DNA from 2 places in the Flavonifractor sp. An9 genome. Region 2 is predicted to be linked to the other one. Evidence: riboswitches for the same ligand, from Rfam matches in the RefSeq annotation. Region 2 holds a riboswitch; the other holds the start of a gene.
The links. A riboswitch is a leader RNA that binds a small molecule or an ion and turns the genes downstream of it on or off. The one in region 2 is predicted to bind cobalamin.
Positions count from the first base shown of each region.

Region 1: it holds a riboswitch for cobalamin, as region 2 does, so the genes downstream of both, B5G40_RS09675 (hypothetical protein) here and B5G40_RS03655 (energy-coupling factor ABC transporter permease) in region 2, are expected to answer to the same signal.

Region 1 covers NZ_NFHC01000013.1:33,576-38,521, reverse strand. The annotation lists gene polA (DNA polymerase I) at 1-1,456, opposite strand, end outside; gene B5G40_RS09675 (hypothetical protein) at 1,668-2,321, opposite strand; cobalamin riboswitch at 2,475-2,669, opposite strand; gene B5G40_RS09670 (DUF975 family protein) at 2,722-3,549, opposite strand; gene B5G40_RS09665 (sensor histidine kinase) at 3,598-4,946, opposite strand, start outside.
Region 2 covers NZ_NFHC01000003.1:141,103-146,048, reverse strand. The annotation lists gene B5G40_RS03670 (cobyric acid synthase) at 1-1,184, shown strand, start outside; gene B5G40_RS03665 (precorrin-8X methylmutase) at 1,188-1,835, shown strand; gene B5G40_RS03660 (sirohydrochlorin cobaltochelatase) at 1,841-2,626, shown strand; cobalamin riboswitch at 2,609-2,795, shown strand; gene B5G40_RS03655 (energy-coupling factor ABC transporter permease) at 2,828-3,547, shown strand; gene B5G40_RS03650 (energy-coupling factor ABC transporter substrate-binding protein) at 3,561-3,857, shown strand; gene cbiQ (cobalt ECF transporter T component CbiQ) at 3,860-4,639, shown strand; gene B5G40_RS03640 (ATP-binding cassette domain-containing protein) at 4,636-4,946, shown strand, end outside.

The DNA.
Region 1 (4,946 bases), on a different contig from region 2:
AGTACAGCTTATCCATACCCAGCTCCGTGAGCCGGGGGGCCATAGCCTCCTTCAACGCGCCGATAAGGGCGCAGTGGGAGAACAAGGCACCCAGCACCGTTGCCTGATCGGCCAGAGGGGTAAAGGCATCCTTGGCCAGGTAGGTATCCTTGGCCTTGGCATACTCATGGTTGAACCACCGCATACCCAAAGTCTCCAGCTCGTAACTGCCGTCGGTGGGAGCCAGCAGATAGGCCGCCAGAGCCGTATCAAAAACGAAGCCGCCTCCCTCGATGCCCTCGTTCAGCAGTCTGGACAGCAGGGTTTTCACATCGTGGGTGTTCTTCTTGATGTCAGGAGCAAAGAGGGCCTTGAGAACGTCGTTATATCCCTCCATCTGGTCAGCCCGGAGAATGGCGGCGTGGCTATCCTGCTCACTCTCCCAGTGCTCCACCACAACCACGTCCAGAGAGGGCAGGGCCAGCACATCCACGCTGTCCTTCTGCCGCCAGATAGACAACAGCTCCTCTGCCCGGTTCAAATCGGTGACATCTTCGCTGGTGCAGGTGCCGGTAAACTGTTCCTCCTGCTGCACCTCCCCCTGAGGAGCGCTGAGGCCCAGCTTGTCGATCAGCTTATTGAACTCCAGCTTGAGGAAAAGCTCGTACAGGACGGCGGCATTGGGTTCCTTCCGCAGGTTGGCCTCGGGGGTGAAGTCGATGGGGGCATCGCAGTGGATGAGGGCCAGGTCGTAGGACATTTTAGCCTGGTCTGCCCCTTCGGTCAGTTTCTTAAGCACGGCAGGCTTGGCCTCTACGCTGTCCAGATCCTGATAAATGGCTTCCACGCTGTGGTAGCGCTGGATCAGGTCCATGGCGGTCTTTTCACCGATCCCCTTGACACCGGGGATGTTATCGCTGGTATCCCCCATCAGTGCCTTCAGGTCCACCATGTGGATGGGATCAAAGCCGTAGGCCTCCCGGAAGGCCTCGGGGGTCATCTCCTTGGTGGTGGTCTGGCCCATACGGGTGGACACCAGCTTCACCCGGGTGGTATCGGTGACCAGCTGGAGGGAGTCCTTGTCGCCGGTGACGATGACGGTATTCCACCCGGCGGCGGTATCCTTCACCGAGATGGTACCGATGAGGTCGTCGGCCTCCCAGCCATCCATCTCATAGCGAGGGATGTTCATGGCCTCCAGTACCTGCTTCAGGATAGGCAATTGAGCCGCCAACTCCTCCGGCATCCCCTTCCGCTGGGCCTTATAGCCTTCATAGGCCAGGTGGCGGAAGGTGGGGGCCTTTCGGTCAAAGGTGACGCACAGGGCGTCGGGCTGTTCCTCGTCTATCAGCTTGAGCAGGATGTTCACGAAGCCATAGACGGCGTTGGTGGGGGTGCCGTCCTTGGTGGTAAGCAACCGGATTCCGTAAAAGGCCCGGTTGATGATGGAATTGCCGTCAATGACCATGAGCTTCATGAAAGGACCTCCTGCTGTCCGGTACTCCCGGACATAAAATCTCAGGATATAGTATACCAGCTTTCTCCGTCCCATACAAGAGAAAAGCCCGCCGGGTCACCTCACAATGGTGACCGCTATGTGCGCCGAGGTCAAATACCCCTCGGCAGAAGCCAGCAGGATATAGATCCTTCTGAGACGGCGGTATTAGGAAGGTCCTTCCCCTCCGGCTTCAGGCATGGCTAACATTCCGCGCCCAATAGCGCCGCATATGTCGGCGCACGGACTTGCTCAGCGCAGGAATACCCAGCAGTTCCAGTCCGGTCTGCCAGGTGCAGCCCACTTGTCTGAACAATACATCCAGCTCCCCGGGCAGCTCCTCCCGGCAGGGAGGCTGACCTGTCCGTCGGACCGCCGCGCAGTACTCCCCCAGTGTTTGTCGGGCATCCTCATCCAAGCATATACCCCGGGACGCGCACCGCTTCAGGAAGGGCAGGGTGTCCACCCGCTCGGGCCAGTCCGCCGGCCACATGCGCTCTGCCGCCTGCTGGCGGCTCCGGCCCCGTGCCCGCCAACAGGCATGATGGAGGGAACCAAAGCGCTTTTCCAGATACCAGCGGTAGACGCACAGCAACCGCTCCGGACGGGGCGAACCATTGCGCCCCTCCATGGTCTCCACCAGTGACTCCAATAGTTCTTCGTCGGAAAAGCTGGTATACACCTGTCTGCCAATGGGACATTCCGGGGAAAAATAGAGGGTAAGATCTCCATCCAGCTGCTGAGATAATCCGGGCGTATCGGCCATTTCCTCCTCCAGTTCCGCCAGCCACTGACGATATCCATTCAATTCCCGCTGGGACAATCTGTTCTTTCCGGTCCGTTCCATAGCTTTACTACCTCCCTGCCGCTGCAAATGGATTCCGGCGGGGACATCTATGGCCCAGACCATAGCAAAAGAAAAGAGTTTCCCGGACGGGAAACTCTTTTTTCATCAGCTCAAACGCCTGTGCTGTCACGCGCCATTTCCCCGCCGAATATGCGCGTTACCGTCGCGGCTGGCTGGTCTCCTGGCTTGGATTCAACCTTACGCCCGTCTTCCCATCCGTACCCGGACAGTGACCTTATGAGCGCTCGTCATCCTTACAGTAGAGAGGGCTGCTGCGGACTTGCACCGCATTCCCATTGAAAGCTCCGCCTCTGAGGACGGATAGCTACCAACCGCTGATTGGATTCAGTTGTTGTTTCTATTATATCATCTTCGTCCGAAAATACAATGCCTACTTTGGTTACATCCCGCCGTAAGGTCCGTTCCACCCGCCGGGCTGAGGACGCTGAGGAAAGGCTCCATACACCACCCAGTTATAAAAATTGGCATTGGCCGCCCCCATATAGGGGCCGATCCACAGGCTCAGAATACCCAGGGTGAAGGGAGACAAAATCAGCCATCCCAGGAAGGACAGGTCCTGTACGAACAGTGCCATGATATTGCCCCGCATGGCGCTGCGGCTGTGGCCAATGGCCTCCAGGGCGCCCATCTCCGGGTGGTCCAGCAGAAAGTAGACCGCCAGCCGGTAACGATAGGATATGGCAATCATCCAAACCAGCATGATCAAAGCGCCAACAAGGATCAGGGTGACGCTGTGCATTAGATAGGCCAGGAACACAAAGCCCACATAGACCGCCATACCGATGAGCCCCCACAGGAACACAAACAGGGCCGACAGGAAATTCACAGCCAGTGCCCGTCCTATCGTATAAAAGCCATCCAGCAGATTGCGGTAGCTGGGCCCTTCCCGCCGGGCCAATCGCAGGCTATAGGAGGTATATCCGTAATCCATCACCCAGCTATAGAGCGCCAGCAGCAGCTCCATGACCAGAATCACTGTAATACGCTGGGGGGTAAAAATGGCGGTCAGGATCTCTTCCACTTCATAGTTGGTCTCTGTTAGATAAAAATAGGCAGCCTGAAAAGGCTCAGATACAAAATTCAGCACCACACTGCTCAGTACACCGGTCAGCAGCACATACACCAGCGTTACCAGCATGGGGTGGGGATAGGCCCCCCGCATGGCATCCCGTGCCAGCCACTTGGACTCAGGACGGTTATATCCCATGGTACTCCCTCACAATCGTTTCTACCTTGTTGAGGAAATGATACCACATCATGTTTTCGATTGCAACCCGGGCAGCACCACCGTAAAGGTCACGCCCCCCGTCCGGTTGACCGCCCAGCAGCGTCCTCCATGGGCCTCCACCGCCGCCCGGACAATGGCCAGGCCCAAACCGGTACCTCCGTCCGCCCGGCTGCGGCCCTCATCCCCCCGGTAGAAGGGCTCAAACAGGCGGTCCAGATGTTTTTGCGGGATGACGGGGCCGTCGTTGTCCACGGTCAGCGTGATCCGCCGTCCCTTTTGGGCCAGGGAAATGGTCACCGCGCCGCCGGGGGTGCAGTGGCGCAGGGCATTGTCCGCCAGATTGTCCACCATTTCCTCCAACCGCAGCCGGTCCCCCAGCATGGATGCCGGGGCCAGTTGAGTACGCAGTTCAATGTTCTTTTCCTCTGCCAGCAGGGACAGCCGTGCAGCACCATTCTCCACCAGAGCATCCAGATCCAGGGGTTCCCGTTCCACCTTGCCGCCGCTCTCCAGCCGGGCCAGGTCCATCAGGCTCCCCACCAGGGCCGCCATCCGGTCGCTCTCAGCCACCACGGTGTCCAGATACTGGCCCCGCTTGGCGGGGTCGATGTCCTCCCGCAGGGCCTCGGCATGGGTGCGCAGCACCGCCAGAGGAGTCTTGAGTTCATGGGCCGCCCCCCGGACGAAGGCCCGCTCCCGCCGGATGGCCCGGTACTCCAGCCAGGCTGTGAACAGGGCCAGGGCCGCCGCCGCTCCCAGGGTGAGCAGGAGCACCGGTTTCAGCCCGGTGAGGGCGTACAGCTCAGGCAGGTAATAGTTTGACGCGAGAGGTCTCACGGCGCCGACATCCAGATAGGCGTTGGAATACTGGCCGCCGCCAAAGGCCAGCCCTCCCTGGGCAGTCTGGGGAATCCTCTCCTCCAGCTCGTCCACCTCTGCCGCCAGAGCCTGGTACCGCTCCAGCTGGGGCTCCGGATCCCCCCGGCCCAGCAGGGGGGAATAAAACTCCACCCAGGTACCGGAATAGGACTGCGGCGCCTGGCCGGGGAACAGGTCGGCCTGCGTATCGGCCAACACCACTTCCCCCGTTTCAAAGCAGAGAGTCAGCTTCTGCACATACAGCACCTGGCCCTCACGCCAGCCCACCGCCCGGAGGCCGGTAAACTCCGTCCCAGCCGCGCCGGCATCCCCCTGGTACAAGACCGGTTCCCGGTAGCCCTCCAGGGTGTCCAGTGCCGCCAGCATCTGCTCCTGGGACAGGACCGGATCAAGGACCAGGTACAGGACCGGCTCCTCCTCTGGATCAGCATCCTCTACCATCGCGGTATAGCCCATCAGCATCTGTGTCTGGCCCAGCCGGTCCCCGTCCTCCGTGT
Region 2 (4,946 bases):
TCAAGTATAAGAAAAACCTGATTCCCGACGTGATGGAGGCCTATTCCACTCTGGGGTCGGAGTATGATATCATCGTCATCGAGGGGGCGGGCAGCCCGGCGGAGATCAACCTGAAAGAGGATGATCTGGTCAACATGGGCATGGCCCGTATGGCCCACGCCCCCGTGTTGCTGTGCGGCGACATCGACCGGGGGGGCGTGTTCGCCTCCCTCTACGGCACGGTAAAGCTGCTGGACCCGGACGAGCAGGAGATGATCAAGGGCTTGATTATCAACAAGTTTCGGGGGGATGTGGAGATTCTCCGCCCCGGCCTCACCCAGCTGGAGGAGCTGGCGGGCAAGCCGGTGCTGGGCGTGGTGCCCATGCTGGAGGTGGATGTGGACGATGAGGACTCCCTGTCCGCCCGTCTGTCCAAATCCGGTAAAGTGGGCCTGGTGGACGTGGCGGTGATCCGCCTGCCCCGGCTTTCCAACTTCACCGACTTCAACCCCCTGGAGCGGATGGAGGAGGTTTCCCTCCGCTATGTGGGGAGCGTGGGGGAGCTGGGCCATCCCGACCTCATCATTTTGCCCGGCACCAAGAACACCATGGACGACCTGCGGTGGCTGCGGCAGAGCGGCCTGGAGGGCGCCATTCTGAAGCATACCGCCAGGGGCGGCGCGGTCATTGGCATTTGCGGCGGCTATCAGATGCTGGGCAACACCGTCTCCGACCCCGACGGGGTGGAGGGCGGCGGCACCCTGGCGGGGCTGGGCCTGCTGCCCTCTGAGACTGTGTTCCAGGGGGAGAAGACCCGCACCCGGGTGACCGGTACCTTTGCCCAGGCCCAGGGCATCTTTGCTCCTCTGGCCGGTGTGGCCTTTGAGGGCTATGAGATTCATATGGGCAAGACGGAGAGTGCCGCCGCCCCGCTGGTGCAGTTTGCCACCCAGACCGGGGAGGAACACACCGACGGCCTCAGCAAGGGCAACGTGTGGGGCTGCTACGTCCACGGTATTTTTGACAAGGCTGGAGCGGCCTCCGCTCTGGTGAACTGCCTGCTGAAGGCCAAGGGCCTGGAGGGCCAGGCCGCCAGCGTGGACTGGCAGGAGTACGCCCAGCGGCAGTATGACAAGCTGGCGGACGGCCTGCGGGCCAGTCTGGATATGGAGCGGATCTACCGCATCCTGAACGGGGAGGAATGACCCATGAAAAAAATCGAGCTGCAGCGGGTGGCTCCCGCCGACATTGAGGCCAGAAGCATGGAGATCATCGGCCAGGAGCTGGGGGACCGGGTATTTCCCGCCGACCAGCTGCCCGTCATCAAGCGGGCCATCCACACCAGCGCCGACTTCGACTATGCCGACAACCTGGTGTTCTCCCCGGATGCGGTGGCGGCGGGCATTGCCGCCATCAAGGGGGGCTGCACCATCGTCACCGACACCCAGATGGCCTTCTCCGGCATCAATAAGCGAGTGCTGGAGAAGTTCGGCGGCAAGGCGGTGTGCTTCATGTCCGACCCGGACGTGGCCGCTGAGGCCAAGGAGCGGGGGGAGACCCGGGCCACCGTGTCCATGGAGCGGGCCGCTCAGCTGGAGGGCCCCCTGGTGCTGGCCATCGGCAACGCCCCCACCGCCCTGGTGCGGGCCTGTGAGCTCATCGAGGAGGGGAAGATGGCCCCCGCTCTGGTGATCGGCGTGCCGGTGGGCTTTGTCAACGTGGTGGAGAGCAAGGAGCTGCTGCTCACCATGGACACCCCCCACATCGTGGCCCGGGGCCGCAAGGGCGGCAGCAACGTAGCCGCTGCCATCTGCAACGCCCTGCTCTACCAGGCCAGCAACAACGCACGGGAGTGAAGGATATGAATACACAAGCCCTTCTGGCGGTGTCCTTCGGCACCAGCCACCGGGACACCCTGGAAAAGACCATCGCCGCCATCGAGAAGGCTCTGGCTTCCGCCTTTCCGGAGCGCACCCTGCGCCGGGCCTTCACCAGCGGTATGATTTTGAGAAAGCTGGAGCGGGAGGGCACCCACATCGACGACGTGCCCGCCGCCCTGGAGAGGCTGGCGGCGGAGGGGTACACCGACGTGCTGGTCCAGCCCACTCACATCATGAACGGCGACGAGTACGACAAGATGATGGCTCTGGCCGTCCCCTTCGAGGGCCGGTTTGAGAAACTGACCTTCGGGCGTCCCCTGCTCACCGAGACGGGGGACTACCTGGACGCGGTGGGGGCCCTGCTCCAAGACCTGCCCCAGGCGGAGGAGGGCAAGGCCATTCTCTACATGGGCCACGGCACCGAGCACTTTGCCAACTCCTGCTACGCCTTGCTGGAGTATGTGTTCCGGGATATGGGCCGGAAGGATGTGGTCATCGGCACGGTGGAGGGCTACCCCGGCTTTGGGGAGGCGGTGCGCCGTATTAAAGAACTGGGAGCCAGTCGAGTGGAGCTGCGGCCCCTGATGATCGTGGCGGGCGACCATGCCAAAAACGATCTGGCGGGGGAGGAGGAGGACTCCTGGAAGTCCCTGCTGGAACAAGAGGGCTACGCCGTCAACTGCGTGCTCCAGGGCCTGGGAGAGTTTCCCAGTATCCAGGCCCTCTTCGTCAAGCACGCCGGAGAGGCCAAACAACTCCAGGCGTAAGCCTGTTTGCATAGAGGGCCGGGAAAAGGGAAGCCGGGTGCAATTCCCGCGCAGTCCCGCTGCCGTAAGAGAAGAGCCGCCGGGCACCATGTCACTGGGAAAACCTGGGAAGACGCGCGGCGGCAGAGAGGCTCAAGCCGGAAAACCTTGCCCGGCCCGGAAACCACCCACCTACGAGTGATAGGAAAGGATGAAACAACCATGAAAACTCTGACTGCCGACAAAACCGTCCGCGCCGCGGCGGTGCTGGTGGGGCTGCTGGGTCTGATGACCATGAGCGCCTCCGCCATGCACATCGCCGAGGGTATGCTGCCGGTGAACTGGGCCATCGGCTGGGGCGCGGTGTGCGTGCCCTTCCTGGTGGCTGGTTTCTTCTCCATCAAGAAGAAGATCGACCAGGCCCCCCGGGCCAAGATCCTGCTGGCCATGTGCGGCGCCTTCGCCTTCGTGTTGTCCGCCCTGAAGATCCCCTCGGTGTCCGGCTCCTGCTCTCACCCCACCGGCGTTGGCCTGGGCGCCATCCTGTTCGGGCCCCTGGTCATGACGGTGCTGGGACTGATCGTGCTCCTCTTCCAGGCCCTGCTGCTGGCCCACGGCGGCCTCACCACCCTGGGCGCCAACGTATTCTCCATGGCCATTGCCGGGCCCATTGTGTCCTGGCTGGTCTATAAGCTGCTGCGGAAGGCCAAGGCTCCTGCCGCTGTGGCGGTATTTGCCGCCGCAGCCCTGGGTGACCTCTTCACTTATGTGGTCACTTCGGTGCAGCTGGGGGTCATCAACGGCGGCATGGTGAAGTTCCTCACCATCTTTGCCGTGACCCAGATCCCTCTGGCCATTGCCGAGGGCCTGCTTACCGTGGTGATCTTCAACGTGCTGGAGAAGTACAGCAAGACCGAGCTGCATGAGCTGCAGGTGCTGTAAGGAGGGGACGGATATGAAAGTTTGGCAGAAAAATTTGATTTTAATCCTGTTGGTGGTGGTCATTGCCGCCGTGCCCCTGTGGCTGCTGCCCAATGCCGAGTTCGGCGGAGCCGACGGCCAGGCTGAGGAGGCCATTATGGAGCTTAACCCCGACTATGAGCCCTGGTTTGAGCCCATTCTGGAGCCCGCCAGCGGCGAGGTGGAGTCCATGCTCTTCGCCCTCCAGGCCGCCATCGGCGCCGGTGTGGTGGGCTTCATTCTGGGCCGTATCACCAAGAAGCCGGACGGGAAAGAGAAAGGAACGAACTGACCATGGGCACCGACCGCTACGCCTATCAGTCCCGCCTGCGGCGGGTGTCTCCCATGCCCAAGCTGCTGCTGACGGTAGTCGCTCTGGTGATCTGCCTGTGCTGCGACAGCGTGGCGGTGGGCCTGTTTACCCTGCTTCTGATGGGGGTGCTGATTACTGCCCTGGGGGGCCTGCCCCTCAGGGCGTACCTCCATTTTCTGAAGGTGCCTTTGATCTTCCTGGTCATCGGCTGCCTCACCATCGTGGGGGGAGCCTATCCCGCCGGGACGGAGATGGTGGCCGCCATCCCGGTGGGAGGCAGTTTGTGGGGCTTTACCCTGGATGGCCTGTGGCTGGGCGGACGTATCTTCTGTAAGGCCCTGGGGGCGGTGGGGTGTATGTATTTTCTCTCCCTCAATACCCCCGTTACCGACCTGACCATGGCCCTGGGACGGCTCCATGTGCCCAAGCTGCTGGTGGAGCTGATGGAGCTGATCTACCGCTTCATCTTTGTGCTGGCGGAGACGGCTGACCACATCCGCACCGCCCAGGATTCCCGGCTGGGCTACCGGGGGTTCCGCCGGTCGGTGTCCTCCCTGGGGATGCTGGCATCCATGGTGTTCCTGCGGGCATGGCGGAAGGCCGACCGTATCTATACCGCCCTGGAGTCCCGGGGCTATACCGGCAGCCTTACCACCCTGAACGATGCCTATCGTCCGGGGTGGGGGCTGCTCCCCCTCACCGTATTTGCGGCGGCGGGGCAGATTGCCATTTGGTTTGTAGAAGGGAGGCTGCTGCCGTGAAGGCCATCCAGGCAGAAGATCTGTGTTATACCTATGAAGATGGCACTGTGGCCCTGGACCATATCACCTTTGCCGCAGAAAAAGGGAAGGTCACCGGTATCCTGGGGGCCAACGGGGCGGGCAAGTCCACCCTATTCCTCAGCCTCAACGGGGTGCTCACCCCCAAGAGCGGCAAGGTGGTGCTGGGGGGCCAGCCGGTGCGCTACGATAAAAAGGGCCTGCTGGAGCTGCGCCGCCGGGTGGGTATCGTGTTCCAGGACCCGGACGACCAGCTCTTCTCCGCCGACGTGTACCGGGACGTGTCCTT